Regions from separate parts of the Eubacterium sp. BL-380-WT-2B genome, predicted to be linked through region 1. Evidence: riboswitches for the same ligand, from Rfam matches in the RefSeq annotation. Region 1 holds a riboswitch; each other region holds the start of a gene.

Region 1 (10,605 bases):
CTTTATCATACTCTTAATCTGGTGTCAATGCATTTGTCAGTAATCGTATAAAACCTGTCGTGTCAAGTAGCACTCCCTGGCTCTTTTTCCTGACAAAGACAACAGAAGAAGGCCACGGAGCTGGACAATCCAGACGCGCTCTGCCATTTCTGCAGCGCCCGATGCAGGGAACACTGCGGACCGGGGTCTGTTTCACTGGGCAGAAGCGCATCGGCGTATAAGCCCGTGTTTGATTTGAGGCATTTTAGCTTTATTCTTTTTTAAGACAAGCATAAAATCCTTTTTGTTATCATTTAAGTCTTTATCAATTTAGAAAGATTTGATATAATGAATAACCATAAAAGGAGGTGGAAAGCCTTTGGGTTTTAAAACTATGGATGACAAAATATGGGTGCGCAAGGCCCGAAGGCTATAGAGCATAAATATGACAAAAAAGAAAGTAAAGAAAAAAAGAAGCGCAGTGCGCATTGTTGGAGACATCGTCATTATTCTGATCATCCTGTCCCTTTTGGGGGCGGCAGGATGGATGCTTTATAAGGAGTTTTTTCCCAACAATACGCCGATTCTTAAAATGCAGGTTACAAACCGCGAAGATAACAGCATCGACTGGGCGGCGCTGCGTGAGGTGAACCCCGAAACCGTTGGCTGGCTGAGTATTGAAGGGACAAATATTGATACCCCTGTGGTACAGACAACCGATAATGACAAATATCTGTACACCTCATTTAACGGAGAGTCGGATGAAAGGGGCGTGCCCTTTTTAGATATGAATTATAAATGGCAGCCTAAAAGCCAGAACTCTCTGATTTATGGGCACAGCACCATGCGCAGCGGTGTGCACGTCATGTTTGACGATCTGCTTTATTACTATAAAGACCCCAATTTTATCACAGAGCACAATAAAATTGTGTACAGAAGACCGCCAGAGCTGGGCGGTGATGGCGTTTGGGAAATTTTTGCCGTGCTGGTGGTTGAGCAGGATTATGATTACAGACAGTTGGAATTTGCCGACGATGAGAGCTTTCTGAACTATTACCAAAATATAAAGAATCAGAGCATTGTCGCAAGCAATGTGAGTGTACAGCCGGGTGACGAGATCCTCACGCTGTCCACCTGTATCTTTAATGTCGGACTCAATGACGGCCGCTTAGCCGTTATTGCCCGCCGGGTTTCATAAAAAATCGCCTGGCAGAAGATTGCAAAAGCCGTATCCACAGAGATACGGCTTTTTATTTTGCTTTTTCAGTCCCATTTCTCAAAGGCTTTTATTTTTTCAGTCAGGACTTTTATGTATTTTTCGCCGATCGCGCTTAAGCCGTGCTCGTTTCTGAGAATATATCCGGCGTGGAGCCGCTGGTCATTATCCAAAAGACGGATAGCCCTTACTTCGCTCATGTTGGAATGCATACGGTCAGCGTCGCTGTTGGTCAGGTCCGGTCCGATACTGAAACAGTTTGTGCCGCGAACCAGGGCAATTTTGGAGCAGCGGTCAATCACATGGATATTTTTATCCCAGATTTCATTGAACAGGATCTCCTCAGAGAAATGCATCATGCTGTCCTCCCCCTGGTCGTAAGTTACAAAAGGGTATTCCCTGAGCATATCCAGCGTCAGGGAGGTATTGCCGCTCAGAGGGTGTTTTTTCCGCAGGAAAACATAGGTGGTGAGCTGTCCCAGCTCATAAAAGCCCAGATTGCTGGAATCAAGGAGCTTTTGCATGGTATTGAGATAATGCTCGTTGATACACAGGATGCCGAGCTCACTGCGCCTGGACGCCACATCGTGTATGACCTCATGGGTCGGGCACTCGCGGATGGCAATGTCATAATGCCTGAGCTCAAGATCCTCGACAATCTGTATAAAGGACATGACCGAGAAGGGAAGGCGCTGGGTGGAAACGGAAAAGCGCATAGGCAGTGTTTTCCGATGCTTGTACCGCCTTTCAAGGTACTCGCTTTGCTCAACAATATCCTTGGCGTGGTTTAAGAAGTCCTGTCCCTCAAAGGTGACCTCAATGCCACGGTTGTTTCGTTTAAAAATTGAGATGCCGAGCTGCTGCTCGACCTCACGCACTGCGGTGGAGAGCGTTGACTGTGAGACAAAAAGCGACTTGGCGGCAGACGAGATCGAGTGGTGCTTTGCGATCTCGACGATGTATTTCATGTTCTGCATGGAGATCATATTGATACGATTCCTTTCCTCTGTTTTAATTATACTATCAAAAAATACGATAGCTGGCAATCAAAAATTGAGTTAATTGCAGTGGTTGTGAATTATCAGATATCGTGATATAATATAGCAAAATTACATAGAAGACTTGTTGCATGAAAACCGGTGAGAATCCGGTACGGTGCCGCCACTGTAAGGGGGAGCCGCTGTAAGTTTTATCAACACTGGAGAGCAGTCTCTGGGAAGTTGTTACAGCTGGCAATGAACCCAAGTCAGGATACTTCAACATTTCTTGTTTATACCTAACCTAACGGATCATTGGGAGAGGGTGTTGCTTGTGTTGAGGAACTCTTCTGATGAATCGGTCAGAAGAGTTTTTTTAATGGGAGAAATTATGGAAAAAAGCAGTAAAAGAATTGCGTTTTATGGAAAGGGCGGCATTGGAAAGTCGACCATTGCGGCCAATGTATCCGCCGCCTTCGCCAAAATGGGAAAAAGGGTGCTGCACATAGGCTGTGACCCCAAAGCTGATTCAACGCGGTGTCTGATGAAAAAGCGGATTCCCACAGTCATTCAAAGGCTGAATGAAAAAGGGGAACAGGTGACAACTCAGGATATTCTGTTTACGAGTGAGACAGGTGTGGCGTGTGTAGAGGCCGGAGGGCCGGAGGCAGGTATTGGCTGCGCAGGAATGGGGATCGCCACTACTCTGGAGACATTGGAAAAGCTTGGGATATTTGAAGCGGGCTGGGACTTAATCACCTATGATGTGCTGGGCGATGTGGTCTGCGGTGGGTTTTCAATGCCTATGAGAAAAAAGTGTGTGGATCAGGTATATATTGTCACCTCCTCTGAGCTGATGTCGCTTTACGCCGCCAACAATATCATGAAGAGCATTGTCCGGTACTCTGCCGGGACACAGCCGTTGTTTGGAGGACTGATCCACAACCGGGCACGTCCCGGTACGGATCACCAGGTTGTTGAGTGCTTTGGCAGCAAGACAGGCAGCCCGATTACGGCTTCTGTCTGCCAAAGTGACACGCTTCGCCTTGCGGACTATCGGAGGACAACTGTTTTTGAACAGCGAGAGGGTGAGGTGCTTCAAAAAAGCTTTATGGCATTGGCCAAAGCCATAGCCAGCCAGAAAGGGAAGCTATGGCCGAAGCCGCTTTCCGACGCGGATATGGATAACCTGGGTGAGACACTCTATCAGCTTGAGAAGGAGGACCGTCATGGGCGCAGCAGCTGTTGAGAAGGCGCAGCCAGGCATGGGAGATGAAGCGCTGTCCAGACTTCTTTTCCAGACCGAGGGTGTGCGTGTTCTGGCAGTGGGGCCGCCGGCCTGTCTCCGAATTCTTTATTTCAGAGCGATGGAGAAGGAAGCGCTCAGCCGTCTGAGGCTCTGTCCTGTTTCCAGGCTGGAGTACACACTTGGCAGTTATGTACCCAGGGTTCGTAGGATGATTGAGGAGCTTGTCATGACCAGTGGGACAAAAGGGGTGGTGCTTTATGTCTCCTGTCCAGACCTGCTCACACAGACCGATTTTGAGGCCATGATGTCGGAGGCAGATAACCCTCATAATGTGCCGGTCGCTGTTTTCAGGCGAGGCCCCATGGAAAAACGGAAGAGGAAGCCTGTGGAGCGGCTTGAAGAAATACTTCGGGGCTTTGAGACGGCTCGGGAAAACCACTGGGTTGGAAAGGATGCGTGCCTTTGTCCACCGCCGCCTCTGGCAGCAGATTACAGCGGTGCGATGACGGCTTTTGAAAAGGACCGCGCCCTCTGTACCTGCCTGGTAACAGGCTCAGGCTGTGCCTCCTGCCCCAGATCCATTGACAGTTTCAGCGGGAAGCCCTTCTGGTATTCAAAGATGAATGACCTTCAGATAACATTGGGTGCGGCTGAGAGCATTGAGAAGGGCATCGGGGCTGTCATGCAGGAAGAAAAAAGGCGCTCGGCGTTCATTGTCGGCACGCCGCTGACTGCCATGACAGGTATTGATGACAGTTCTTTCCCAGTGCTGAAGGAAAAAATATTCATACAGACCGACGGGTTTCAAGATGCCCTTGACGGCACCCGGCAAGCACTGTCTACCGTTTCAAGACAGGAGATGCGGCGCTGTGAATACACCGAAAAGCGCATTAATCTTGTGGGATATACGCCCTTTCTTTTTGGAAACCAGCGGCAATTTGAGACGATTGCGCACGATCTGGAGCGATTGGGCTATGCTGTTTACTGGCTGGGAGGCGGAACGCTCGCGGACTTTAGAGACGCGCCAAAAGCAAAGGCCAACTGGGTTATCTCAGAAGCAGGCCTTGATCTGGCAAAATGGATGGAAAAGCAGTATGGTACGCCGTGGTTTTATCAGATGCCTGTCAGCGTAAGCGGCGTCCGGACAGCTTATCAATACCTGGAAAGCATAACCGGGGACGCTGTGTTTCAGGGCTGCACCGAAGATCCGGCGCCTTCAGAGCAGCCGGTAAGAACCGCTGTGATGATCGGCAGCCATGAACTGAACCGCCAGGTAAGTGTGGCCCTGAGAAATGAATTTATTGTTGAGTGCACCATAGTTGAGGCTCGTTCTTTTGGGTGGCCTTTGGATAGAGAAACGGATTATGTCATCGCAGATCCGCTGTATTTTCAGTATCTTCCTGAAGGTGCAGCGCTCAGGGTTCCCTTACCCTTTCCGGCACTTAGCGGAAACCGTTATGTGAAACGGGACTATTGTATCATTGGCCGAAAAGGACACCAGTATTTAAAACAGTTTTTTATGTAATCTAAAAATAAAGGAGTTTAAAATGAAAAAAAAATGGTTAAAAGCAGCAGGCCTGTGCCTGGCTGTCAGTTTGATTTTTGGAGGCTGCGCCAGCAGCGGAAATACCGCAGAAAATGCAGACAAAGTGGAGGCGCATGTCATAACCGATGAGGGCGGTAATCAGGTAGAGCTGCCGGAAAAGATCACCAAGGTGGCCATTACCCCGATTCCGTGGGCATCGGCAGTGTGGACGATTGACGGGGGAAGCGACCGGATTGTGTCCATTAACCCCAGCGCGATGGCCCAGTATAAAAAGAGCTTTATGACTAAGCTGGCGCCGGAATTTGCGGATATTTCCACAGGAGAAATCTCTCAGGATTTTTCCATTAACATCGAAGAGCTTATGAAGCTTTCACCAGAGGTGGCATTTATCTGGAATGACCAGGAGGCTGAGGCCGAAAAGCTGAAGGCTGTTGGCATTACCCCTGTGATGCTGAACTACGCCGAAAACCTTGAGAACCTCAAAAAAGATTTAACACTGGTGGGCAGGGTTCTGAACAAGGAGGATTTTACCCAGGAGCTCATTGATTACCACAATGATACCGAGACATACTTTATTAACAAAAAAGATCAAGTTGCCGCGGCAGACCAAAAGAGCGTTCTCTATCTGCAGAATAAAAAGCTGAGCGTCGCAGGGTCCAAAAATATTAACAACTACCTCCTTGAACTGACAGGTGGGCGCAATGTTGCCGCCGGCTTAGAGAAAAAGTGGGCAGAGGTTAATATGGAGCAGATCATGGAATGGAACCCTGAGATCATCTACCTCTCAAATTTTGACGACACCATGCCAGAGGATTTATATGAAAATAAAATTGAAGGCCAGGACTGGAGTAATATTGACGCAGTCAAAAACCACCGTGTTTACAAAACCCCGGTAGGGACTCTGCGCTGGGATGCCCCATGTGTGGAAACACCGCTGATGCTTAAGTGGATGGGCAGCATCCAGCAGCCTGAAATCTTTTCGGATTATGATATCCGGAGCGACATTAAAGATTTCTACAAGAAGTTTTTTAATCACGATTTAGCCGAAGAAGAGATCGACACCATTTATAATGTGAAAGCAAACCAGTAAAGCTTGAAGAGGAGAGAATATGGATACAGCGGGACTTAAAAAGAAAATCAACCAGAAATACGATGCTGTTTTCGCTGGACTGATCCTCGTTTTGATTTTGGCCGGGATTCTGGCCTTGTGCCTGGGGCGTTACTGGATACCCTTTCCCGATGTGGTTAAAGTGCTTTTATCCAGAGTTTTTCCGGTTTCGGGAAGCTGGGACGCCAATACAGAGAGCGTGGTCATGACCCTTCGTCTGCCGCGTGTAGCGGCAGCGGTACTGGTTGGCGGCTCTCTGGCTTTATCTGGCGCGGTTTATCAGGGCGTTTTTCAAAATCCTCTGGTGGCGCCGGATTTGCTGGGGGTATCCTCTGGGGCCTGTATTGGCGCGGCCCTTGCCATTCTTTTCAGTGTCGGTACCTTTGGTGTGCAGGTTGGCGCTTTTATCGGGGGCATTATCGCAGTCATGATCACAACCGCCATCCCCAGAGTCATCAAAAACAATTCCAATATGATGCTGGTGCTGGCTGGTATCATTGTTACAGGGCTTATGAACTCCATTATGGGGATCATCAAGTATATTGCTGACCCCGAGACGCAGCTGGCAGAGATTACCTACTGGCAGATGGGCAGCATTGCAAAGGTACTGCCAAACAGTCTTCTGATGATCTGCCCTGCGGTGCTTATCTCCACAGTGGTATTGATGGCAATGCGATGGCGGATTAACGTGCTGTCCCTCGGAGAGACAGAGGCCAAAAGTCTTGGGATCACCATCAAAACAACACGGATGATCGTGATTGTCTGCGCGACACTGCTGACAGCCTGCTCCGTCTGTATCTGTGGGACCATCGGCTGGGTCGGGCTGGTTGTGCCGCATCTCGGCAGGCTTTTGGTAGGGCCAGATAATATGAAACTGCTGCCAGTCTCTTTTGTAGTCGGCGGGATTTTTCTGCTGGTGGTGGATACCATTGCCCGGACACTCACAAGCGCCGAGCTGCCCCTGAGCATTTTAACCGGACTGATCGGCGCGCCCTTTTATTTTTATCTGCTTAAGAAGCAAAGGATGAACCTCTCATGAAGCTGGAAGTCAATAATCTTAGTTTTAAATATTTAAACAGCCGCGTTATCTTTGATCAGGTGAATTTCGAACTTGAAAAAGGTCAGATATTATCTGTTTTAGGGCCAAACGGAGCGGGAAAATCGACATTGCTGAACTGCATTGGAAATCTAATGACACCGCAGAAGGGAAAAATTCGGCTGAACGGGGAAGCCGTCGATAAAATGCCGCCCAAAAAAGTGGCACAGAGAATTGGCTATGTGCCGCAAATTCATATTCCCACCTACGAGTACACCGTCAGAGAGTTTGTAGTCATGGGGCGCACCCCTTATCTGGGAAAAATGCGTTCACCGGGCGACGCCGACTACGAGCAGGTGGAGCGGGCGCTGGATATGGTAGGCATAAAGCATCTTATTGAAAAGCCCTATACACAGATCAGCGGCGGAGAGAGACAGCTTGTAACCATTGCCAGAGCCATTGTGCAGGAGCCGGATTTTATCCTTCTGGATGAGCCGACAGCCCATCTGGACTTTGGCAACCAGATTAAGACCATGCGCCTTGTCAAAAAATTGGCTGAAAATGGATTTGGTATTATCATGACAACGCACAATCCCGACCAGGTGTTTTATACCGGTGGTTTTGTTGCCTTGTTAGACCGGCAGGGAAAACTGCACTGCGGAGTGCCTGAGGATATCCTCACAGAGCCAGCTCTCACACAACTCTATCAGGAAAGAGTCTGTGTGTTTTATTCGGATGAGCTGAAACGCCAGGTGTGTATATCGGGGATTTAATGGATGAAAAAATGTAAATTAAAAAAACGCGGCGGATACCCAGTGACAGGTACCCGCTGCGTTTTTTATTTATTTAAACTGGCTCAGATATTCCCGGCCCATGGCTTCTGCCGCAGCAATGAGGGCAGCGGCGCTTTTTAAAGCGACATGGTAGTGTGTCTGGACGCCAACCTTTTCACTCTCAATGATGCCAGCTTCCTTCAGTATTTTCAGGTGTTGGGAAAGATTGGGCTGGCTGAACTCAAGGTTCTCTTTCAGCTCACAGACACAGTGGGGCTTGTCCAGTAAAAATTTAACGATTTTTAAGCGGATGGGGTGGCCCATCGCTTTTAATATTTTGACGGATAACGCTTCAATATCCATATTAAGCCTCTTTTCTATAATAATATAATTGATCTATTATATAATGATTATATAGGATGTATGGTTAAAAAACAAGAGACCTAGCGGATTAATAAAAAGGAATTGACAAATTCCCGATATAAAATGCCTTGACTTTCCCCTGAAAACGTAATATTATAAATATATAATTAAATAATTATATAAAGAGGTGCTAATGTGAATGGAGAATTGCCGGGTTTTATAATGTGTGTGTGTACGGGAAAATGTCCGGGATTTCAGGCGATGGATATATGGGATTTTATCAATCAGGTGCGTGTGGAGCTGCCTGTGGAGTATGCCGTCATTCATCCGCAGCTGTGTGAGGAGGATGGGGACCGTTTTTGGGCAGATTTTTTAAAAACACATCGAAAACTTATAATTGGCGCCTGTGCGCCGAATATGCAGCGAAAAATGTTTAAGGATGCCTTTAGGGAGGCTGGGATGGATATTGAAAAGGATGCGGTTATGCTGGATATCCGGGATATGACAAACGAGCAGGCTTTTGAAAAGCTTGAAAAAGCCCTTGAAGCTATGGGACTGGAGGTTTAAGTATGAGTGACACAACATTTATGGGCGTGGAAAGAAACCGGATTGACTGGTTCCCCCGCATTGATTACAGCAAATGCAGCGATTGTATGGACTGCGTGGATTTCTGTCCGCACCGGGTATTTGAAGTGCAGGAGGGCAGCGTGCACCAGCTGGTGGTAAAAAATCCGGTAAACTGCGTGGTTTTTTGCCGTGCCTGCGGAAAGACCTGCGGTCCGGAGGCCATCACATTTCCAGATAAAGCAGCGACAACCCAGGCCATCAAAGCAATGCGGAGAGAGGATAAAAAATCATGAAGAAGGATTTTTGCGTGCTTCCCTGTAACGGGCTGGATAAATTCGTGGGCTCGCTGACCCGCGAAGTCGCCCTTAAGCTTTTGGAAAATGGCGATCATGAGATGATCTGTCCGGTGCTGTACCACACCGCAGAGAAACAATACAGGAAGGCACTGGCTGAAAAGCCGCTGCTGGTCATTGACGGCTGTAATACGAAATGTGCCAGCAAACTGGCTGCCGAAAAAAATTTAAAGGTATCTGAACGGATCAATGTGAGTGAGAGCGCCAGGGAAAGGGGCTTTCCATTAATCGATTATCTGGAAATGGATGAATCCGTTGAAGACTTTGTAAATGCCCTCGCCGACGGTTTTGAGACAAAGCCCGACGAGGGTGAAGCCTCTGTCTTTGAGATGCCAAATCCCATCCATTACAGGTCCTTTTCCAAGGGGAAATTTATTTTCAAAGTCCCTGAGAGCGATTATTACTTCAATGAGAATGACTGCTGGGCTCTTGTGAAAAATGGCATTGCCCGTGTAGGTATAACAGATTTTGTCCAGCAGAACCTGTCCGATATTTTGTTTGTAGATTTTCCAGAGGTTGGACGGGAGCTTGCTCAGTTTGACGATGTGGGCTCAGTAGAATCCGGGAAATCAATTTTTGAGCTGGTTTCACCGGTCAGCGGTGTGGTTACAGCCATCAATACAGCCCTGGAGGAAGCCCCTGAGCTTGTCAACGAAAGCCCTTATGAAGCGGGCTGGATCGCGGAGATAAGGCTGGAGCAATGGGAGGAGGACACCGAAATGCTTATCCGTGATGAGGCGTATTATGAAATCATGAAGAGGAAGGTGGAAGAAATTGAAATCTAAGGTAAAGGTTATTCCATGCAGCGGTATTGGAAAGGTGCTTGGGCTGATTGCCCGTGAATCAGCCTTGAGGGTGACGGGTGAGCTGCTGCCCGAGACAACCGAGAGCCTGTGCCTGGCCCACATTGTCACCGGCGATGATGAAATTGTCGCGAAAATAGAAGGGCAGCCCTGTATCACCATCGACGGCTGTGCCAAATGCTGCGCGCAGAAAAGTGTGGAGGCCGCGGGAGGAAACATCTGTAATAAGCACCGTGTGATTGATTTTATGAAACCGCACCGGGGCGAGGAACATGGCAACGGAACCCGTCTGACAGAGGACGGCTGGAAATTCGCTGATGAGCTGGCCGAAGTTATGGCAGAAGAAGCAAAAGCAGTGCTGGAAGGAGAGTAGGCAATGGGCGAACAGAATATTGGGATTATCGCGTGCAGTGGTGAGGAATGTCTGGGCGGAACCCTTTCACGGCTGGCAGTCCGCAAGATGATGGAGGAGCTGAGGCCTGGAGAAGTCAGCACCCTGTGCCTGCCCCTGTTCATCGCAGGCGGCGAGCAGGAACGGGCCTTTGCCCAGAACCATCCAACTATATCAGTGGATGGCTGCAGCCTGTGCTGTGCCAGACGCGCCATTGAAAAATACAGCGGTCCGGTATCAGGAA
Region 2 (10,605 bases), 210 kb from region 1:
GGTAGCAGGCGTTATCGGCGACAGAATCCACGCCGTATTCCTCGTAGCCAGATTTGGCGCCGTCCATGAAAGCGTCGATATCAATCCCCGCAACAGCGATGGGCAGCAGGCCGACAGCGCTGTAAACCGAGTAGCGGCCGCCTACATCGTCCGGAATCACAAAGGTTTCATAGCCCTCCTGGTCGGCCAGGAACTTAAGGGCGCCCCGCTCCTTGTCTGTGGTGGCAAAGATACGGTCCTTGGTGCCATCCTTCCCGTATTTTTTTTCCAGCATTTCCTTAAAGAAACGGAAAGCGATGGCCGGCTCGGTCGTGGTGCCGGATTTAGAGATAACATTGACGCAGATATCCTGATCCTTGACCAGGTCGATGAGGTCTTTCATATATTTGCCGCTGATGTTTTCACCGGCGAAATAAATCTTAGGAGCTTTTCGGTCTGTTTCTTCATTGAAAAAGGTACTGGTAAGCGCGGTAATAACCGCTTTAGAGCCCAGGTAGGAGCCGCCGATGCCAATGACGATAAACGCATCGCAGGAGTCCTTGATTTTCTCAGCCGCTTTTTTGATACGGGCATATTCTTCCTTATCGTAAGCCACCGGGTAATCATACCAGCCTAAAAAATCACTGCCGGCGCCTGTTTTTTCCTTTAACATTTTGTCCGCCAGGCTGATCTGTGCCGCCTTGTTGTCCAATTCTTCCTGAGACAGTCCCGCATAGGAATAATCAAATCGAATACTCATATTTTATCCTCCTGATAAATAATTAATTTAAACATTGGTTTTCACTATTTGTACGGTTACCTTATAATTGTAATATAAGCGGCGAAAAGATCAAGGAAAATCACCGAATATACAATTATTTATTTTAGCACAAGATAGTAATCGTTTTACATGCCTATTATAGCATAAATTTCACCGGATTTAAAAGCCTTTCTTTAAAAAATATACCCGCCAGACTGTTTTTTATTGACCGCCCGGCGGGTAAATGTGTATTCGCTTAATTTTAACCCGCGCAGCGCTTGGGAATCACATACTGTTTGTCTTGATAGGCCGCGAATTCAACGCGGACATCGAAAATACGCTCCAGACTTTCTGTGTTCAGAATTTCATCGGGATGCCCGGTGGCGTGGATGTTCCCGTCCTTCATGAGCACCACCTGGTCAGCAAAGGTGACCGCGGTGTTGACGTCATGGATAACCGCCATAATTGTCATTCCCTTATCCTGGCAGAGGCCCCGGACGATCTCCATGGTTTCCAGCTGGTACCGCAAATCCAGGTTGCTGGTGGGTTCGTCCAGAAGCATGACCACAGGCTCCTGGGCCAGGGCGCGGGCGATAAAAACCCGCTGCCGCTCGCCGCCGCTCAGCTGGTTTAAAAGCTTGGTACTGTAATCGCTGAGCGACATCTTCTCAAGAACGGACCGGACAATCTCATAATCGGCGTCCTTCATCTTACCCTTCATATGGGGCACACGCCCGGACAGCACCATCTCAAAAACATTCAGACCGCTGTCCTCCACCTCGGTGCTCTGGGGCACATAGCCGATGCGCCTGGATTTTTCCTTTTGCGGCAGCCTCAGAAGGTCGGTGTTATCCAGGTATATCTCCCCTTTTTCGGGCTTCAGGATCCCGTTGACGCACTTGATCAGGGTACTTTTACCCGCCCCGTTTGCCCCCAGCAGCACGCACAGCCTTCCCGGCGCCACCTCGATGTTCACGCCTTTTAAAATAGGGGTCTTTCGATAGCCAAAGCTTAAATTTTTGATTGTAATCTTCATCAGACCAACCGCTCTTTCTGTTCTTTTACAATTAAATAGATAAACACCGGAACCCCGATAAAGGAGACCACAATGCCCACCGGAATGATCACCGGCGAGACGGCCACACGGCCCACTGTATCCGCCGCGATGAGCAGGATCGCGCCCGAGAGGGCGGTGAGCGGTATAAGCGCCCGGTAGTCGCCGCCGATCAGAAGCCTGGCGATATGCGGCGCCACCAGCCCCACAAAACCGATAACGCCTGTAAAGCTGACAATGGCCGATGAAATGAGCGTGACCGCAATGCCCGAAAGCAGCCGCAGCCGCATGACATTGACGCCCAGGGCCACCGCGCTTTCATCCCCGGTGGATAAAAGGTTGTAATGCCAAGCAAAACGGACGATAAACGGAAAGGTCAGGAGCAGAATAACACAGACCACGAGAATCTGCTCCCAGGTGATCTCCGAGAGGCTGCCAAAGGTCCAGTGGACAATGGCGGAGAGCTGCTGCTCGTTGGCCACATACTGCATGCTGGCATTCAGGGCTGAAAAGAAATAGTTGAGGGCAATGCCGATCAGGATGATCGTTGTTTTTCCCATGCCCTTGGCCGAGGCGATGCCGTACACCATGGCGGCACAGATAAAGGCCAGCACAAAGGCCATCATGACAGTGCCCACCTGATTGCTGCCAAAGGGCGTAAAGCCGAAAATAATGGCCAGCGATGCCCCGAAGGCCGCGGCGTTTGAAAGCCCGGTGGTAAAGGGGCTTGCCATCTTATTGCCGGTGATGGCCTGCATGACCAGGCCGCTGATGCCCAGGCCGATGCCGGAAACCAGCGCCATGGTAATGCGCGGCAGGCGCAGCTGCATGAGCACAGTGAGCTCGGTCTGGTTCAGCGCCGCCGCACCCATAAAGTGGCCGCCGGGCAGCAGGGTCGCAAACACCCGCCCCACGGTCACATTGGCAACGCCGACAAAGCAGCTGGAAAAAGCAGCAATGATCAAAAGGATCACTGCTGCCAGCATCAACGCCGCTCTTTTTTTATGATAGGCTTTTAATGTCTGCTGCTTTTCCATTACTATTGATGCTTAACCTGAAAAACATGCCCTTCTACCGGATCAACCCCCTGGATTTCCATCCATTCGTCAAAGATCGCGTCGGGGTCAACATCCTTCATCTGCTCAGGGTATAACCATTTCGCGGTATAAACCGTCCCGATCATTTTGCCCAGTCCGCCGGCGCAGAAGCCTGTTGTCACATAGAAATCGTCATTCTGGACCGCCTTTAGATCGGACCAGCCTGCGCGGCTCAGCATTTCGGAGGAGATGGTGCTGTAGTCCTCCGCTGTGGGCGGCGTGTAAACGCCGGTATTTTTGAGGGCCGGGCCGGATGAAGTCTTGATGATAAGGTCCGGGTCCTCTAACAGAATCTTTTCCGGGTCAATGGTCTTGCCGGTAATGGTAGGGTCGCCGAAAATATTGACAGCCCCGGCGTTTAAAAGCATGCTGTTCCAGCCGTCATTGCTGGTTCCCGGTATGCAGGTGGTATTTGGGTCGCCGTATTCCCAGTACACCTTTTTGCTTCCCTTGACGTCCTTAATTTTTTCGGCCACCATGTCCATGTTATCCTGGTAAAATTTTGTCAGCTTCTCGGCTTCCTTTTCCTTGCCAAACAGCTTGCCCAGAATCTCGATTTCCTTTGGCAGCTCGGCATTGTTATAGCCGGATACCACGACAACCTGAATGCCGAAGGGCTCCAGCTTTTTAATGTCCTCTTCCCATGTGCCGTTGTCCGGGGTGATGAGCACCTGGGCGCCCAGCTCGGCAATCTTTTCATAATTCAGCTCGCTCTGGCCCTTTCCGATAACATTATCCGGGTCGAACTGGCTCCAGTACACACGGTCCTGGGCTGTGTTCTTATCCACCGCCACCACCTTGTCGATGGCGCCGATCCCGCGGATCAGCTCAGAATTGTAGCGGTTGGCCACCACCACTTTCTCAAGGGGCTGGGGAATGGTTACCTCGCGCCCGGTATCATCCACCACGGTAATGCTTTTCGCCTCACTCGAATCCCCGCTCTGGCTGCACCCGGCAAAGACCGGAACCAGCAGAAGCAACGCGCACATCAGTGCAATCACTCTCTTCTTCATTTTTTCCTCCATTAAATTAAAAATTTATGTTAAATCCTTTTGGATGTCAACATCTCCCAGAAAACACAGGCACATCTAACTTTTCGGCAAATAAAAAAACCGATAAGCACTCTGCTCATCGGTCCCATTTTCCGAGATTTCATTTATTCAAACACGCCGCTGCATTCTCCCCCTGCACGTATTTCTTCTTTAAGGCAGGTCTCCTGGCTTACAGCTCCTCCGCGGCCCGCCTTCCCGGATTGCTCCAGTGGCTTTTCAGGCTTTGTCCCTGTTTACAGTGATGGGTTCGCACCGGACTCACACCGGTTTCCCTATTCTCTTATTGCTAAGCACCTCAAAGGTTATTCTGTTTTTATCATTATACCTGCTTCTATTATACTTGTCAATATCCAACCGGGGAGATTTATTTTCTGACGATAAGGCTCCAGTGGCTGCTGTAATACTGCGGCTCCGCAGGGTTATAGACGCAGGATTCTCTCAGGCTGTCCTCAAGGTGCCAGGCTTTAAAAAAGCGTTTTATGTCTGCCAGATCCACATAGAGGTGGGGCACGCCCGTCTCAGTACCGCTTTTTTCCGAGAGCAGGGTGTTGGCGTCAACGCGCCGGCTGCTGTCTGCCTGTTTATAGCCATAGCTACTCTTAGAGATGAGCGTAAGGAACAGCTCGCCCCCGGGCTTAAGATTGCATTTTATCCGCTTTATTTTAAAGGATTCCTGTAACCTTCAGCAGGCAGCAGTCATGCCCCTGCTTGATGGTCTGGAGCAGCTCGACCTCCACCGGGCGCTCAAATACGGCTTCAAAGAAGGCTTTGCTGTACCCGGCAGTACAATAGCACCAGGTCAGCGATGGGGAGGTCCCGGCCCTTTCCAGCATGGGACACTCGCAGGTAAACATCCTGGTATACAGTGCGCCGCCCTTGATGCTCCAGCCCGCCCCGCTCTCGTTGAGGTGGCTGACAAAGCGTGCCAGATCCTGCCCTTTGGACTGGTATAGCGCCTTGAAAGTCTCGGCGGTTTCCTCCAGCCGGCCATTTTCGTTGCAGTGGCAGCCCATTCTTATTTTGACAATGGTCTCCTGGTCAAAGTTTGTCTCCAGCTCCTCTGACAGGCGCTCAACCCACCTGGCTCTCTCTTCGGGCGCTGCCCCTGGCCGCAGCGGAACCCGGCGAAGGAATGCCTCTGCCTCTTCCCGGGAGATGTTTTTCTCAAGGCTCTGGCTTAACCGTTCCAGCTCCTCCTGCTCCAAAAACGGACTGACCGTTTCCGGCATACTAAAATTTTTCATGCTTCACCTCGCTTATCAATCTCTGGGGCACGGCTTTTACCCATACCCACAGCTCACCACATACCAGCCACTGCCTTCAGGCCGTTGGGCGACCCAAAAGCGCCAATACACCATACTGCGCGGCGGAACGCTGCCATCTGTCAGGAAGCCGGTACGGATCACTGATTTAAAAAGCACAGTGCTTTTTCCATTTTCCAAGACACCGCAGTCCTCGTAGGTCAGCTCGAGAAGCTCCCAGCCAAAATGCCGTTGAAAGTCCCGTTTAACAGCATGCGCCGCGGCTTCTATCTGCTCCTGTGTACAGGGTGAGGGCTTGTCGATCACCACCTTTGTTTTAGTGGTATTACCCCGCAGGCCAAAAAACACGGCCGCTATCAGGCAGAGGATGGCAGCGCCGCAGGCAGCGTGAAAAAGCGCTCTTGATTTCACAATCGATTCTCCTGCTTTCCCGGATCACATTGGCTTTAAATTTTTCTCCAGCCGCCCGGCCATCCACGCCAGGCGCTTGGCCCGGCCGGCTTCCGTTTTGGCGTCAAGATAAGCTCTTGTGTAGGTCTTTTTTACAGAAGGCGGCATATTCAGGAAGTTTTTATGAGCCTGTTCGTTTTCCCGCAGCAGCCGGGCCACTGCCTCAATCTGCTCCTCTGTGACGGGTGAGGGCCCTGCGGCGCTGTCCCACTGGCCGTTTTTCTTTGCCTCCTCGATCTTTTCCCTGCCGATGTCTGTCATCAACCCGCGTTTTTCAAGGCTTTCTGCCAAAGCCTTGTTTTTCGCGGACCATTTGCTGTTCTTTCTGCGCGCGGAAAAATACTTGATGTAGGACTGGCCGTCTACTTTTTTCATCTGGCCGTCAATCCATCCAAAGCACAGGGCTTCCTCCAGCGCCTCGCCAGCTTTTACGGTCACCAGGGCTTTTGTCTTTCCAAACACCAGCCAGACGCCTTCGCTGGACTGGCAGTTGTGGGACAGCCAGTCTCTGAAAGCCTCGCGGGTCTTAAAATATAAGGGCTCACTCATCCTCGTTCCTCCAAAAATCAAATTCTTTTCCACAGCGCCTCTGCAGGTAAAACCAGTCGGCCTTACCCATTGCCTGCGGCAGTTTATGGTTTGATTATAGCATGGTTTCCGGCTCTGGTCATGTCTTTTCCTGCTGTTTAAAGCTTCTGCCTTCCTCTTTTTTGCATAAAAAAAGACCAGCGCAGGTTTGCGCCGGTCTCAGACTTTGCTCTTTTATTTTTCGATGACAAAGTGGCCGTCCTTAAAGTCAACGGTGACCACCTGGTCCTCATCCAGGTTGCCCCGGATAATTTCCTTGCCGATCATGGTTTCAATATTCTTCTGTAAAAAACGCTTCAGCGGACGGGCGCCGTAGCTCGGGTCATAGCCCTGGTCGATGACGGCTTCCTTGGCGTCTTCACTGAGTTTTACCACAATGCGCTTATCATCCAGGCGTTTCTGGAGCTCGGCCATCATCAGGTCGACAATTCTGCCGATGGAGCGCTTGGTGAGCGGCTTGTACAGCACGATCTCATCAATACGGTTGAGGAATTCGGGCCTGAAGTAATTTTTCAGGGAATTCATGACCGCTTCCTCGGTTTCGACCAGAATGTTGCCTTCGGCGTCGATGCCTTCCAGCAGGTATTCGGAGCCGATGTTGCTGGTCATGATGATAATGGTGTTTTTAAAGTCGATGGTCCGTCCCTGGGAGTCGGTCACACGGCCGTCGTCCAGAATCTGGAGCAGCACGTTGAACACGTCCTTATGGGCTTTTTCGATTTCGTCCAGGAGAATGACCGAATAGGGTTTACGCCGCACAGCTTCTGTCAGCTGGCCGCCTTCTTCATAGCCAACATATCCCGGAGGCGCTCCGATCAGGCGGCTCACGGAGAATTTTTCCATGTACTCGCTCATGTCGATACGGATCATGTTGTCCTCAGAATCGAACAGGTTGGCGGCAACGGCTTTGGCCAGCTCTGTTTTACCAACCCCGGTAGGCCCTAAGAACAGGAAGGAGCCAATGGGGCTGTTGGGGTTTTTAATGCCCGCGCGGGAGCGGATAATGGCGTCGACCACCTTTTCGATGGGTTCTTCCTGGCCGACCACGCGTTTTCTGAGGGTATCTTCCAGATTCAGGAGCTTTTCCCGTTCGCCGGCCATCAGCCGGCTCAGGGGGATACCGGTCCAGTTGGAGATGACTTCGGCGATCTCGTCCTCGGTCACACTCTCACGGATCAGGGATTCGCCCTCGCCTCTGGCCTCGGCGGCTTCTTCCATTTCCTTCATCTTCTTCTGTAATTCCGGCAGCCTGCCGTAGGTCAGCTCTGCGGCCTTGTCATAGTCGGACTCGCGCTGGGCCAGCTCGATCTGGTGGTTAACCCGGTCGATTTCTTCCTTGATCTTCTGGACGGATTCCACCGCGTTCTTTTCGTTATCCCACTGGATCTTCATTTCATTGAAGCGGTCGCGGTATTCGGCCAGCTCCTTCTGAATCCGTTCCAGTCGCTCCTTGCTGAGCTTGTCCTCTTCTTTTTTGAGGGCGGTTTCCTCGATTTCCAGCTGGATCATCTTACGGTTGACCTCATCCATCTCTTCGGGCATGGAGTCAATTTCGGTACGGATCATGGCGCAGGCTTCATCCACCAGGTCGATGGCCTTATCCGGGAGGAAACGGTCGGTAATGTACCGGTTGGAAAGCACTGCCGCGGAAACCAGGGCGTTATCCTGGATCTTGACCCCGTGGAAGATTTCATAGCGTTCCTTTAAGCCTCTGAGGATGGTAATGGTGTCCTCAACCGTCGGTTCATCCACCAGTACCGACTGGAAACGCCGTTCCAGCGCTGGGTCCTTTTCGATATACTGGCGGTATTCATCCAGTGTGGTGGCGCCGATACAGTGGAGCTCGCCCCGGGCCAGCATTGGCTTGAGCATGTTGCCGGCATCCATGGAGCCCTTGGTTTTCCCGGCCCCCACAATGGTGTGGAGCTCATCGATAAACAGGATGACGCGTCCGTCGCTGTCCTTGACTTCCTTTAAGACGGCTTTGAGCCGCTCTTCAAACTCGCCGCGGTATTTGGCGCCGGCGACCAGCGCGCCCATATCTAAGGAGATAATGCGCTTGTCCTTTAAGCCCTCGGGCACATCGCCCTGCACAATCCGGGCAGCCAGGCCTTCGACAATGGCGGTTTTACCAACGCCCGGTTCCCCGATAAGCACTGGGTTGTTCTTGGTTTTTCTGGACAAAATACGGATGGTGTGCCGGATTTCGGAGTCACGGCCAATCACTGGGTCCAGCTTATTATCAATACAGTCCTGCACCAGGTCGTGCCCGTACTGGGTCAGGGCTTCATAGGTTCCTTCGGGGTTGTCGCTCGTGACCCGCTGGCCGCCGCGCACATCCCTTAATACTTTTAAAACCTCATCCTTTGTGACACCGTGACGATTCAGCAGCTCGAGGGCTGCGTTCTGCCTGCTCAGGCTGTAAAAGCCCAGCAGAAGATGCTCGACAGAGATGTACTGGTCTTCCATCTTCTTGGCTTCCTTATAAGCCTCGTTCATGATTTTGTCAGTGTCACGGCTGATATAAACCTTTCCGGGTTCGCGGCCCGGGCCGGTAACGCTGGGCATATTGTCAATATCGCCCTTTAATTCCTGGGTAATCGGATAGGTATTTTTACCCAGCCGTTCAAACAATCTTCCGACCACGCCGTTTTCCTGGGTCAGCAGCGCCAGGAGCAGATGCTCTGGCTGAATTTCCATGTGGTCATGGTCTATGGCAATCTGTTCGGCATTTTTGACCGCTTCGATTGATTTCTGTGTTAACATGTTCATGTCCATTAAATATCACCTACTTCTCTTAAATTTTGTATGTAAAGCCGCCATGCGGCCTGAATGAAGCGCACCCAAACCGCGCTCCGATATGTGATTCGATCCCTGCCTTTATTTCTTTGGCCTGGGATTTCCTAAAAACTGACCGTATAATTCCTCGAGCTCCTGATCCAGATTTTCATCCTCGTTGCTCTCAAAGTAGAGGTTCATGGCAGAGTCGATCATCCGCAGGTATTCGGTCAAAAAATTGGTAACAGTGCTGACACCGTTCTGTACCGCGCCGTTTTCCTTGAATTCACGGATGAATTTGTGGTTGGTCAGGTGTTCGCTGTCCTTGTCATCCACCTCATTGTTTTTGCGCTCGATGTTACAGATTTTCTGGAAAAACTGGTCAAAATGCTCGTTTAAATCCTCGGACTTGGTACGGGAGCTTACCTTAAGCACCGCGTATTTCTGCCCGTTGTCATTGACAAACTCATAGCTGTACCGCACCTTTGGACGGTACTTGTATTTCAGGCTTTTGCCAAACTGGATGCTGGAGTTTTTGTTGATCTGGCTCACCGACAGGGTGTCGCTGAGGTTTTGGTCCAGCTGCTCCAGTATTTTCTGCACCTGCTGCTCAGGTGTCTCCAGACCGATCTTCTCAGCCAAAATATCATTGATGAGCTGAGAGCGGTTGGTATTATTTTCATATGCCAGTTGATCGATCTTTTCAACGATCTCATCAAAAAGCATCAGGCTATATACACTTTTTTTCATAGTTTCCACCTCGTCTATGCATTAATAATACACCCTAACCAATATATTGTCAAATGATTTATGTAAAACACATGACATTTTATTGTATTTCTTAATCCACTTTAAGAATTAAAAGGCTTCATTAATAAATATTACCCAAAAAATTGAAAAACGGACGAAAATTTATGGAATCACTTAAAAAGCTTAGGAAAGCAGCTGATTGGGATTTTAAGGTTTATTAATTTTGGAAAACGTGATATGAGCTGATTATCGAATACAACAATAGCACAGCAACATAAAAAGATCGGCGCAAAATTGTGCCGATCTTTTTTAGCTTCATCTTCATTTTTTATTTTTAAGCACCCTGCACAGTGTGGCGCGCAGGACTTTCATATCCACGGGCTTGGCGACATGGGCGTTCATGCCTGCGTCCAGGGCAGCCTGAATATCCTCTGCGAAGGCGTTGGCAGTCATGGCGACAATGGGGATGGTCCGGGCGTCGGGCCTTGGCAGGCTGCGGATGGCCCTGGTGGCCTCAAAGCCGTTCATCTCAGGCATCTGGATATCCATCAAAACAGCGTCATAGGTGTCTGGAGCGGCGCCGTCAAAGGCCGCCACTGCCTCGGCGCCATTGACCCTGACCCGGGAATCCGCGCCGAGCATTTTCAGCAGCTCGCTGAGGATTTCGGAGTTGATCAGATTATCCTCGGCGATGAGGAAGCAGCGCCCTGCGAGCAGGCTTTCATCGGTGAGTCCCGAGCACTCGTCCTCACGGCTCGCGTTACCCTCAGACGCGCTCTGGGCGGCTGCGAATTCCAGCTCTACCCGGAAGACGGTGCCTGCCCGCTCCTGGCTT
Region 3 (10,605 bases), on a different contig from region 1:
TTGAAATTACCTGTAAAAGCGGATATAATTAAGAAGTCTACTGTGGTCCTATAAAAAATGCGCAAAAGTGTCTGGTTTTTAAATAAACCGCCGGCTTATATCACAATGGTATAGAGTCAACAGCTAAAAGCGTAAATACTATTTTTAGGGGGAATTGTATGCAAGAGCTAGATCATAAGGCGATTGGCCTTCGTATTCGTAAACAAAGAACATTTCTGAACATGTCCCGTGATGAATTGGCAAGAAAAATCGGTATCACACCAACTTTCCTTGCCGATATAGAACTGGGGACTAAGGGCTTTTCTCTAAAAAGCCTGAATCGTTTCTGTGACGTTTTGAAAATGTCCGCCGACGCAATTCTCTACGGCCCCAAAGAATACATGGGGACGAAGTACGCAGCACTGCTGGAGCTTTTGGAACGCTGTCCAGCAGAAAAAGGAAAATACGCAGAAGAAATTCTGACTCTGTTTTTACTCAGCCATGACCCAGTAGAATAAAAAAATGCGGGTGTCCAAATTGCAGTTGGGCACCTGTTATTTTTTTACACTCTTAAACATACTGCCAGCGCCCGGCGTCTCCTCCGCTCTGCTCCGAACCGCTTCCCGGATCAGTTTTGAGCCGATTTCCCGCATTTCGCCAGCTGTGTACCAGGGCTTCGCATAAAGCGTATAATCAATATCGGTACGGTATCCCTGCAAAATCGCCCGGATCTGCTCCGGGCCCATGCCCTGCCGCACATACTCCGATACGTCAAGCCCTTCCTCTAAACCCATCCGGATCAGGTACATCTTTTTCCAATCCAGATTTTTGTCCGCATAGACCGATACATCTACCTTTCCTGTAAGCCCTTCCCGTATTTGCCACATCTGGCAGTTTGAATACTCAGGATCGTTATAAAAGGTCACATCCACACCGGTCATCAATCCCCAGAAAATTTCCCGTATCTGCTCTGGTGTAAAGGCCTCCGTAATATACGGCGACACATCGAAACCACATTCCATCGCTTCCTGAATCACATTCTGCTGTTCTCTTGTATACCTTGGCTTAACGCCCATTTTTCCACAACCCCAGCAGCATCATCAGCGCCTCAAGGCCCAGGCATTCCGCGGCGACCAGACCAAACCGGCTGTTAAAGGCCAGTCCGGCAAGCAGCGCGCAGGCACTGATAACCACCAGTATTCTCCTCGCCCGTTTCCGGTAGTGGGTGCACTCCGCGTCGTCCAGCGGTTTTGCGCTGTTTTCGACCGGCGCCCATTTGTAGATCACCGGAAAAGCGGACAGCGTAAGCGCCGCGGTAACCACCGCAACCGTCCCCGCCGGGCAGAACCGGGCAATGAGTAAAACAGAAAGTATTGTGATCCATGACAGCAGATAGCAGACCCCGCGTGTATCGGCGTGGTAACCGCCGGCATAGGCGCGGATGGCCGCATAAACAATTAAAAAGACTATGGTCTCCGGCAGCATGCCGAGAAGCAGGCCCACCAAAAGCATGGAAGCGTAGTGAACTGCCTTGAGCATGGCCGATTCCAGGCCAAACTGGTAAATTTCCACATCATCTAAATCGATGATCCGGTGCGCGACCAGACGGTTAACCGTCCATTTGGCACCCCGACCAATCATTAGAACTTACGCAGATCCTTAACTTTTTCGGGAAGTTTGTCTTGGTGATGCATTACCCAGCAAGCGGAATTTGCATTTTTAATTGCTTCCTGCCTTGCTGATTTCGCAACACCTTTTAGCATTTTATCTTTTAAACTATTCTTTTTCATAATAGACACCTCATTAAAATTAATGAATATATCAGCTGATATTCATCATTTTAGTGTTTGCTGAGGATATCTTCAATCCAATTTACCCCAAAGCCCCTTTTGATTGTCTTTTTGACATCGTCCATGCTCCAAATACAAATTTATACGTCTATTCTACTTTCCGGTGACATTAAAATTTTTACTTCGAAACGACCTTCATCACTTTTTCGCTGCATTGTGCCCTCGTATTTCTCTACGGCCGACTTCACGTTCTTCAGGCCTAGCCCCATATGTTTCCCGCCCTTTGTAGATACCAGACTGTCTTTATCCCAAACCAGTTTGCCATTATAGGGATTCCGAATACTGATTGTTATAAATTCGTTAAACTTATAAACCGTTAAATCAATTTTTCTTCTTTCGATCGGAACCTTTGAGCAGGCCTCAATTGCGTTATCCAATAAATTTGAAAAAATTGTGGTCATATCAAAAGGGTCTATAAAATCAAAGTTTAAATCTTCTACTTGCGTATTAATTTTTATACTTTGTTCATCGCATTTTAAAATCTTGTCATTAACTATAATTGTTAGTACACGATTTTTACATTTAAAACGGCCCGAAAAAGCGTCCATGCTCTCTAAAATCGTTTTTGCATACTGTTTTGCTTCTATGCCGCTTCCCTCACTATATATTTCCTCAAGAGTTTGCATATGATTTTTCATATCATGAATCAAACGGCGTGAATGATCATATTGTGTTTCAATGCTATGATAATAATTATTTTGCATTTCTTCCTGTTGCTTTTTTAAGTCTATCTCTCTTTCGAGCTCATACTTTTGTGAGATAGTTTCAAAAAGATAAATTAGATATGTATCCAAGCCTAAAAAACCCGCAATCATCATAGTTAACATTAAACCACTTGAAGTCTTATCAATAAAACTCATGATATAAATAAGCAACGCAGCTTCAAATAACGCCAAAACTATCAAAAACAAATTCTGCTGTAAGGTAATAATATCAAATTTATGCTTTTTCATTAATGTTACAATTGGTTTGTAAAAACATAATAGCATAATTTGATTTCCTAACCCACAAATAAATAACAAAACTATATCGCTTCGAACAGTTTCTATTGTTCTTCCACTAAAAACCGTAAAGAATAAGACTGATAAAGTATCTATAATGAACATATACAGAAAAAAGAAGACACCTGCGCCTACTATTCTTCTTTTATCTTTTGCTTTAAAAAGCAACAAGCCCAAAGCACATGCAGAAATTATTCCATATATACTCTTTAAAATCGCAATACCAGTTAGATTAAACGCAATAGCTACTACAACAAATAATAACCAAGCTAAAATATAAATTTTCCCACTATACTTTCTTTCAAATAAATCAGATAAAAATTTAATCATTACATAACCTGATACGCCATAAGACAAGAACATATCCAATATATAAATCCACTTATCCATACTCTTCCCCTAAACTTATCCTCCTAGCCAATCCTCTACAACAGCTTAAAATTCTCCTCAATATAATCAAACAGCCGCGCCTTAAATTCCACGGCCCGTTTCTGGGCGATGGGCAGGGTTTCGCCATTGTCCAGATACAGGTCGGCGCCCGCAATACGCTTACAGTGAAACAGGTTCACGATCACGCTCTTGTGGCAGTATTCAAAGTCAAAGTCCTTAACCTTTTCCATGATCTCACTCAGAACGCCGTTAAATTCAAAATCGCCCTGGGTGGTGCTCATTTTAATCTTCCGCCGCACACGCTCAAAATAATAAATGTCATTGCTGGCAAAAACCTTCAGCTCGCCGCCCATCATCAGAGAGATGTCATGGCTCTTGTTTTCCTTTTCAATAAAATCAAACACCTCGGTCAGCACCATGTTTACCTTAGCCGTGTTAAAAGGCTTGACCAGGTATTCAAACGCGTGCACAGCAAAGGCGTTGCGCATGTAGTGAGTGTAGCTGGTGATAAAAATAATCTTGACCCGGGCGTCCCACTTGCGGATCTGCTTGGCCGTATCAATCCCATCTGTTTCCGGCATCTCCACGTCAAGAAAAAGGATATCAAACTGGATACGGTCTTCAAGCACTTCACTGCCGTCATGATAGACGTATGTCTCCACATCAATATTGTGTTCCTCACCATATCTGATAATGAGCGCCTCCAGCTTTTCTGCAATCAAAGCATTGTCGTCACAAATCCCAATTCTAATCATCCCATCCACTGCCTTTCCAGTATTTCTTCCATTATACCATATTTTCTTCCCGCACCCTATACAAAGCCATCGTGAAGATTATTTCCCCTTAATAATTTTATACCATAAAAATACTCTATAAAAACGAAGATTTCAAGATTTTTTTCAAAAAAAGAAGCCCCGGCGTTTGGAGCTTCTCAAAAAAGGGAGGGTTTTTCAGCCTCGCTGACTGAAAAGAGGATTTAATGACGCCTGTCTGATGGAACAGGCATTATGAGATTTAATTAAATACGAATGATAAGGTGACCGTCCTTAAATTCCATAAAAAAATCCCTCTCGGATTCAGAGAGGGATGAACGAACACAGTATAATCTGGATGGTAAGGGTTTTTGTTTCGTTTCTTAAGCACTCTAAATCGGAGTCTTTTAAGAACCAATCACTATGTCGGTCTTCTGGCTCAGCAATATCATCTTTCCGCCTTCCCATCATCGTTGACAGTGGCTTTTCAGAAAGCATTTTGCATTACAGCTGCGATTACAGCAAGGGATTCTCACCCTTTTCCCACTACATAGGATCATTCAATATTTAATTAACTTCATCATACGCCCTTTGAGCGGCTTTGTCAACAACTTCTTTTTAAATATTTACGATTTTTAAAGCCTGCCTTCTCTGGCCGCCAGCTGCCTTTATAATAATAGAGCACCAGTACCGCCCCTGTCACAATCCAGGTCAGCGGATAGCTGATGTAGATCATGCGCGCGTCGTGGACAAACCGCAGGGTGGTAAAAATCCAGCCCAGCCGCAGGCCGCACATGCACAAAAGCGTGATGATCATAGGGATTACCGTGGCCCCGGCACCCCGCAGCACGCCCACAAACACCTGATCCGCAGCGTAAATACCATAAAGGGGCACCACGGTGTAAAGCTGGCGCATACCGTTTAAAACCACTGTTTCGTCCGAGGTAAACATGCCCAGAATCAGACAGGCGTTCAGGATAATGGCTGCGCCCAGGCCGATGGTCACGCCCACGCACAAAAGCAGGCAGACGTTTTTGCCCTTTACCACCCTCTCCCAGCGTCCAGCGCCCATGTTCTGCCCTACAAAGTTAGAAATCGCCAGGCAGAAGGCGTCAATGGGCATAAAGAGAAATCCGTCAATTTTCATATAGGCGGTAAACCCGGCCATGACCTCCAGCCCAAAGGTATTAATCTGGGACTGGACCACTACGTTGGAAAAGCAGACCAGCACAGACTGCAGTCCAGCGGGCAGGCCAATTCGCACGATATCCCTGAACACCTGTGCGTGAAACCGGATTTTGGCCAGCCGGAGCCGGTAGATGGGATCAGCCCTCAGCAGGATAATGACAATCAGCACAGCGGCGGCCAGCTGCGAAAAGGCTGTGGCCAGTGCCGCGCCGGCCACGCCCATGCCAAGCGGCCCCACAAAGAGCAGGTCGAGCCCGATGTTCAGCACAACGGTGACCACCAGGCAGGCCAGCGGGGTTTTGGAATCGCCCACCGCGCGCAGAATCCCGCTGCCAATGTTGTACAAAGTCATGGGGATCATGCCCAGAAAATAGATGCGGATATAGGGCACGGCGTAGGCAAGCCCGGCCTCTGGGATGTTCATCATCCGCAGCATGGCCGGCGCAAGGGTCAAGCCCAGAACGGTGAGCGCAAGGCCGGCCGCCAGGCTCAGGGCCACGGCGGTGTGCACAGCCTCCTGCACCTTGTCGTATTTCCGGCTGCCGAAAAACTGTGAAATCAGCACGCTGGCCCCGATGGACAGGCCGATGAAAAAATAGATCATGAAGGTGATGAGCAGGCTGCTCGCGCCCACGGCGGCCAGGGCATTTGCGCCCACAAAACGGCCGACGATCACAGCATCTACGGTGTTGTATAGCTGCTGGCAGAGGTTTGAGAACATGAGGGGCAGGGCGAACAGCAGCAGCTGCCGGCCTATCTTCCCCTCGGTCATCTGGCCTTTTAACGGGATTTCACGGGTTTCTTCCATAATGCTTTCCTTAACTAATAGAGATGGCAGGCCACCTGGTGGCCTGGCGCCACGTCCTTCAGGCGTGGCTTTTCGGCTTTGCAGACGGGCATACATTTTTCACACCGCCCGGCAAAGGGGCAGCCCGGAGGCAGCTCCAGCGGGCTCGGCGGATCGCCGGGGATGGTTTCGATTTTCTTGCAGCAGTCCATATGCAGCGAGAACACCGACCCCAAAAGCGCCTGGGTGTAGGGGTGCATGGCTGTTTCACACAGCTCGCCGCCGCCCACGGTCTCCACGATATTGCCCAGGTACATGACAGCCAGCCGGTGGCTCAGGCTCTGGACCAGGGCCATGTCGTGGCAGATAAAGATCATGGCAATGTTTTTCTCCCGCTGAAGCCGGGTCAGCAGCGCCACGATTTTCTTCTGGATGGAGACGTCCAGGGCCGAGGTAGCCTCGTCGCAGACCAGCACCTCGGGGTTCAGGGCCAGCGCCCGGGCAATGCCCACGCGCTGGAGCTGTCCGCCGCTCATGCTGTGGGGATAGCGCTGCATAAAATCAGCGTCCAGCTCTACCATCGCAAGCAGCTCCCTGGCCTTTTCCGCCCGCTGTTTCCGGGGGAGCCGGCCAAAGTTGACAAGGGGCTCGGTAATAATGTCGCCCACGCGCATCTTTGGGCTGAAGGAGACAGCCGGGTCCTGGAAGACCATCTGGATATGGCGGCGGTTCTGCCGGGCCGCCTCGCCCGTCAGCCCGGCAATATCTTTTCCTTTAAAGTATATCGCACCGGCAGTGGGCTTTTCAAGCTGTACCAGCATTTTTACAAAGGTACTTTTTCCGCAGCCGCTTTCCCCCACAATGCCAAGGGTCTCCCCGCGCCGCGCCGCCAGGCTGACGCTGTCGCAGGCTGTAAGGGGCCGGCCGTCTGAGGTATGGAAGCGTTTGGTCAGCCCTCTGGTTTCCAGAATAATTTCATGATTTTCAGACAAAACGCGCACCTCCAAGCTCGGGCACCGCGGCCACCAGTTCTTTTGTGTATTCCTGTCTGGGATGAAGGATCACCTCTTCCCGGGTGCCGCTCTCCACAATCTCGCCGGCCCGCATGACAATGATCCGGTCCGCCATATACGCGGCCACGCCCAGGTTATGTGTGACGATCATGATCCCTGTGCCAAAGTCCTGGCGGAGGGCCATCATCTGGCGCACAATCTGGGCCTGGGTGGTCACATCAAGAGCGCTGGTGGGCTCATCGGCCAGCAGCAGATCGGGCTCAAAAGCCATGGCCATGGCAATGCCCACCCGCTGCCGCATGCCGCCGCTCAGCTGAAAGGGGTAGCTGTCCATGATGTTTCCCGCGTCGGGCAGGCGCATGCGTGTCAGCATCTCCACGGCGCGGTCCCGGGCGGCTTCCCTTGTCACGGCCTTGTGGGTCTGGATATAGTCCACAAACTGCCGGCCGATTTTGCGGATGGGGTTGAGCATGCTGCCGCTGTCCTGAAAAATCATGGCGATGCGGCTGCCCCGCAGATCCCGCCAGTCCTCTGGCGTTTTCTGGAGCAGGGGCTCCTCATCAAAAAGAAGCTCGCCGCGGGTGACCCGCCCGTTTCCCGGCAGCAGTCCGAGAATGGAGCGGATCACTGTGGTTTTTCCGCTGCCGCTCTCTCCCACCACGCTGATGATCTCATGCTTTTTCATGTGCAGGTCAAAGTGCGCCACCGCCGGCGGTTTTTCGCCGTACTGTACACTCATATCCCGGATTTTCAGCATCTTTTTCTCCTCTCGTTAGCGCGCCGCCCTACTGCGCCGGCTTGATTTCCTTGGTCAGCCAGTAATAGTCCGCTGGCAGCATTTCGACGCCGGTAATCTTCCTGCTGGAAATAATGTTGGTTTCCGGATAAGCGTAGAAGACGCTGGCCGCGTCGTTCATGATAAGCTGCTGGGCCTGGATGACCAGCTCACGCCGTTTGGCGGTGTCAAACTCAGTGGACAGCTGGTCAAGGACTGCGTCGACCTCAGGGTTGCTGTAGCCGGCTGTGTTGGCGTTTTTGTTTTCATCGGTATGAGTTTTCCAGTATTCCTTCAGATAGTTTTCCGGATCGCCGGTGTTGGCGGTGATGACATTCCAGATCAGCAGGTCGTACTCGCCGTTTTCCTGCATGTCCAGCAGGGTGGTATACTCATAGGTTTCAACCTTCACGTCAATGCCGATCTCCTTCAGGTTCGCCTGGGTGGCAGTAGCCAGAATGGGCAGCTCGGCGCGGCTGTCGTAAATGACATACTGGAGGGTCAGGTTCTGGCCGTCCTTTTCCACAATGCCGTCGCCGTTGGTGTCCGCGTAGCCTGCCTCAGCCAGCAGCTGTTTAGCGCTTTCCAGATTGTAGGCGTTCTCGTCCTTCAGGGTGTCAAAGCCGTAATCCAGAGACGGCGGGATCGGGGCCTTCCCGGCCTCAAAGGTGCCGTGGAGCAGGTTATCCGCATAGGTCTGGCGGTCCAGCGCACGGATGACCGCCTGGCGCACCTTCACGTCTGCCAGCGGCCCGCGCTGGTTCATAAAGGAAAGCACGGTCCGCAGCGACGCAATGCTGTTGATGTCAAAGGACTCGCTGCCCTCAAACAAAGCTAAGTCACTGCTGCTGATATTGACTGCCATATCCACCTCACCAGACTGCAGCGCCATGGCGCGGGTGTTGGCGTCGTCGATAACCTGGATATTCACTTCATTGTAAGGCACCTCGCCGTCCCAGTAATTTTCATTTTTTACCACCACGCATTTTTCCTTGTCAAAGGACTTAACCGCGTAAGGCCCGGTACAGACTGGCCCGTCGGTGGCAAAGGTGCTGGTGTCTACGGTGGTGTCCACGATCAAAAACAGCGGGTCGGCCAGGCAGCCCGGCAGCCCCGGCGTGGGGCTCTTGGTCTTGATTATGAGGTTTGAGCCCTCCGCGGTCATGGCGTCATACTGGAAAAAGTCCGAGCTGGCGCGCTTGCTCATCTCAAAGGTTCTCTCCAGCGACGCCTTGACCAGGTCAGCGGTCAGGGCTGTGCCGTTTGAAAATTTGACGCCGTCACGGATTTTGAAGGTCCAGGTCAGGTTGTCGCTGCCCAGCTCCCAGCTCTCCGCCAGCCAGGGCTCTGCGCCCATCTCATCGTTGAATTTAACCAAGGTTTCGCCAACGCCGTAGCGCATGACCACCCAGCTGAAATACTGCTCCGTGGGCTCAAGCGTATCCGCAAAGCTCGTCACTCCAATATTCAGCTGCTCCGAAGACCCCGAAGCGCCCCCGCTGCCGCCGCAGCCGGATAAACCCGTGGCCGTCATGGCCAGAATCGCCACTGTCAATACTAATTTTTTAAACTTACTCATTTTATCTCCTTTCATATTCATATGAAAATTTAATTAACAACAACATCAGACTGTCAAAAAAGTTAAAAGGCAACGGCAGAGTTAAAGTAAGAAGCTCTTTCAATGGAAAATTGAGAATGGAAAATGGAGAATGAATGAACTCTTTTTCTAACGAAAAAGCGATTCGTACAGCGGCCTGCGGCCGCTATTCTACTCAAAATGCGCAGCATTTTGTTCCTGTAATTTTCCATTCTCAATTCTACATTCTCCCTTAACTGGCCTCTTTTTAACGCTTTGTCGCTTGCTGATAAGTTTTTTTGACACGTTGAATATTTTACGCCCTCTAATCCTGCCGCGGATCCAGAATATCCCGAAGCCCGTCGCCCATCAGGTTAAACACTGAAACCACAATAAAGATGGCGATGCCCGGAAACAGCATGAGCCAGGGCGCGGTCTGCAAATACTGCCTCCCCTCGTTGAGCATCAAGCCCCATTCCGGCGTGGGCAGCTGTGCCCCCAGCCCCAGAAAAGAGAGCGCTGCCAGCTCAAGCATCATGGTGCCCACGTCCAGTGCCGCAGTTACGATCATGGTCGGAATAATGTTTGGCACCACATAACCGCCCAGAATATGGCCAGTCCTCGCCCCTGTGACCACCGCCGCAGAGATATACGTGCTGTTTTTGATCTTGAGCACCAGGCTCCGGCTGAGCCTGGCGTATTTTGTCCAGCTCACCACAGCCAGGGCAATGACCGTGTTAAACAGGCTCGGGCCCAGCATCCCGGCAATGGCAATGGCTAAAACCATGCCCGGGAAGGCGATCATCATATCCGAAAGCCGCATGATCACCGCGTCCGCCGCGCCGCCGAAATAACCGGCGATCATACCGAGAAGGGTCCCGGCCGCAAAGACAATGACCACCAGCGTCACCGTCATTTCCAGAGACACCCGTGTCCCGTAGATAATTCTGGACAGCTCGCAGCGGCCCAGCTGGTCTGTTCCGCAGGGGTACTCGGCTGACGGTGCCCGGAGGGCGTTCTGCATCACAGCCTCATAGGGGTCATGGGGCGCGATCCACGGCGCAAACACTGCGGTCAGCACAATGGCCGCTGCCAGAATGCCGCAGATGGCAAAAAGCCTGTTCTGCCTGAAAAAAGCCTTCATCTACGCCTTCACCACCTTTCTTTTAGCCTCGCGGTGCCGCTCCCGCAGTCTGGGGTCCAGATAGCCGTAGGAGAAATCCACCAGCAGGTTAATGACCATGTAAATCAGAGCAATCCAGATTACATAGCCCTGAACCAGAGGGTAATCCCG

The links. Region 1 has a riboswitch for cobalamin ahead of FYJ53_RS07890 (AAA family ATPase). Riboswitches for the same ligand answer to the same signal wherever they lie in the genome.
Region 2: linked by a shared signal. The riboswitch ahead of FYJ53_RS06945 (ABC transporter substrate-binding protein) and the one ahead of FYJ53_RS07890 (AAA family ATPase) in region 1 are both predicted to bind cobalamin.
Region 3: linked by a shared signal. The riboswitch ahead of FYJ53_RS08425 (LytTR family DNA-binding domain-containing protein) and the one ahead of FYJ53_RS07890 (AAA family ATPase) in region 1 are both predicted to bind cobalamin.

Annotation. Positions count from the first base shown of each region.
Region 1 is NZ_VUMP01000003.1:372,399-383,003, forward strand. It holds gene FYJ53_RS07880 (class B sortase) at 425-1,177, shown strand; gene FYJ53_RS07885 (LysR family transcriptional regulator) at 1,243-2,181, opposite strand; cobalamin riboswitch at 2,294-2,471, shown strand; gene FYJ53_RS07890 (AAA family ATPase) at 2,564-3,421, shown strand; gene FYJ53_RS07895 (nitrogenase component 1) at 3,402-4,946, shown strand; gene FYJ53_RS07900 (ABC transporter substrate-binding protein) at 4,969-6,057, shown strand; gene FYJ53_RS07905 (iron ABC transporter permease) at 6,077-7,114, shown strand; gene FYJ53_RS07910 (ABC transporter ATP-binding protein) at 7,111-7,884, shown strand; gene FYJ53_RS07915 (helix-turn-helix transcriptional regulator) at 7,954-8,247, opposite strand; gene FYJ53_RS07920 (hypothetical protein) at 8,443-8,814, shown strand; gene FYJ53_RS07925 (ferredoxin family protein) at 8,817-9,107, shown strand; gene gcvH (glycine cleavage system protein GcvH) at 9,104-9,952, shown strand; gene FYJ53_RS07935 (putative zinc-binding protein) at 9,942-10,343, shown strand; gene FYJ53_RS07940 (putative zinc-binding protein) at 10,347-10,605, shown strand, end outside.
Region 2 is NZ_VUMP01000003.1:163,471-174,075, reverse strand. It holds gene FYJ53_RS06960 (glucose-6-phosphate isomerase) at 1-739, opposite strand, end outside; gene FYJ53_RS06955 (ABC transporter ATP-binding protein) at 1,002-1,775, opposite strand; gene FYJ53_RS06950 (iron ABC transporter permease) at 1,775-2,830, opposite strand; gene FYJ53_RS06945 (ABC transporter substrate-binding protein) at 2,833-3,903, opposite strand; cobalamin riboswitch at 4,079-4,255, opposite strand; gene FYJ53_RS06940 (hypothetical protein) at 4,331-4,621, shown strand; gene FYJ53_RS06935 (DUF6144 family protein) at 4,605-5,186, opposite strand; gene FYJ53_RS06930 (hypothetical protein) at 5,223-5,615, opposite strand; gene FYJ53_RS06925 (YdeI family protein) at 5,640-6,203, opposite strand; gene clpB (ATP-dependent chaperone ClpB) at 6,417-9,020, opposite strand; gene FYJ53_RS06915 (hypothetical protein) at 9,123-9,770, opposite strand; gene FYJ53_RS06910 (PAS domain-containing protein) at 10,092-10,605, opposite strand, start outside.
Region 3 is NZ_VUMP01000004.1:11,589-22,193, reverse strand. It holds gene FYJ53_RS08450 (helix-turn-helix domain-containing protein) at 159-497, shown strand; gene FYJ53_RS08445 (hypothetical protein) at 534-1,055, opposite strand; gene FYJ53_RS08440 (accessory gene regulator ArgB-like protein) at 1,045-1,620, opposite strand; gene FYJ53_RS08435 (cyclic lactone autoinducer peptide) at 1,620-1,769, opposite strand; gene FYJ53_RS08430 (sensor histidine kinase) at 1,910-3,220, opposite strand; gene FYJ53_RS08425 (LytTR family DNA-binding domain-containing protein) at 3,256-3,975, opposite strand; cobalamin riboswitch at 4,379-4,541, opposite strand; gene FYJ53_RS08420 (MATE family efflux transporter) at 4,577-5,968, opposite strand; gene FYJ53_RS08415 (ABC transporter ATP-binding protein) at 5,983-6,948, opposite strand; gene FYJ53_RS08410 (ABC transporter ATP-binding protein) at 6,932-7,717, opposite strand; gene FYJ53_RS08405 (ABC transporter substrate-binding protein) at 7,746-9,314, opposite strand; gene nikC (nickel transporter permease) at 9,637-10,455, opposite strand; gene nikB (nickel ABC transporter permease) at 10,456-10,605, opposite strand, start outside.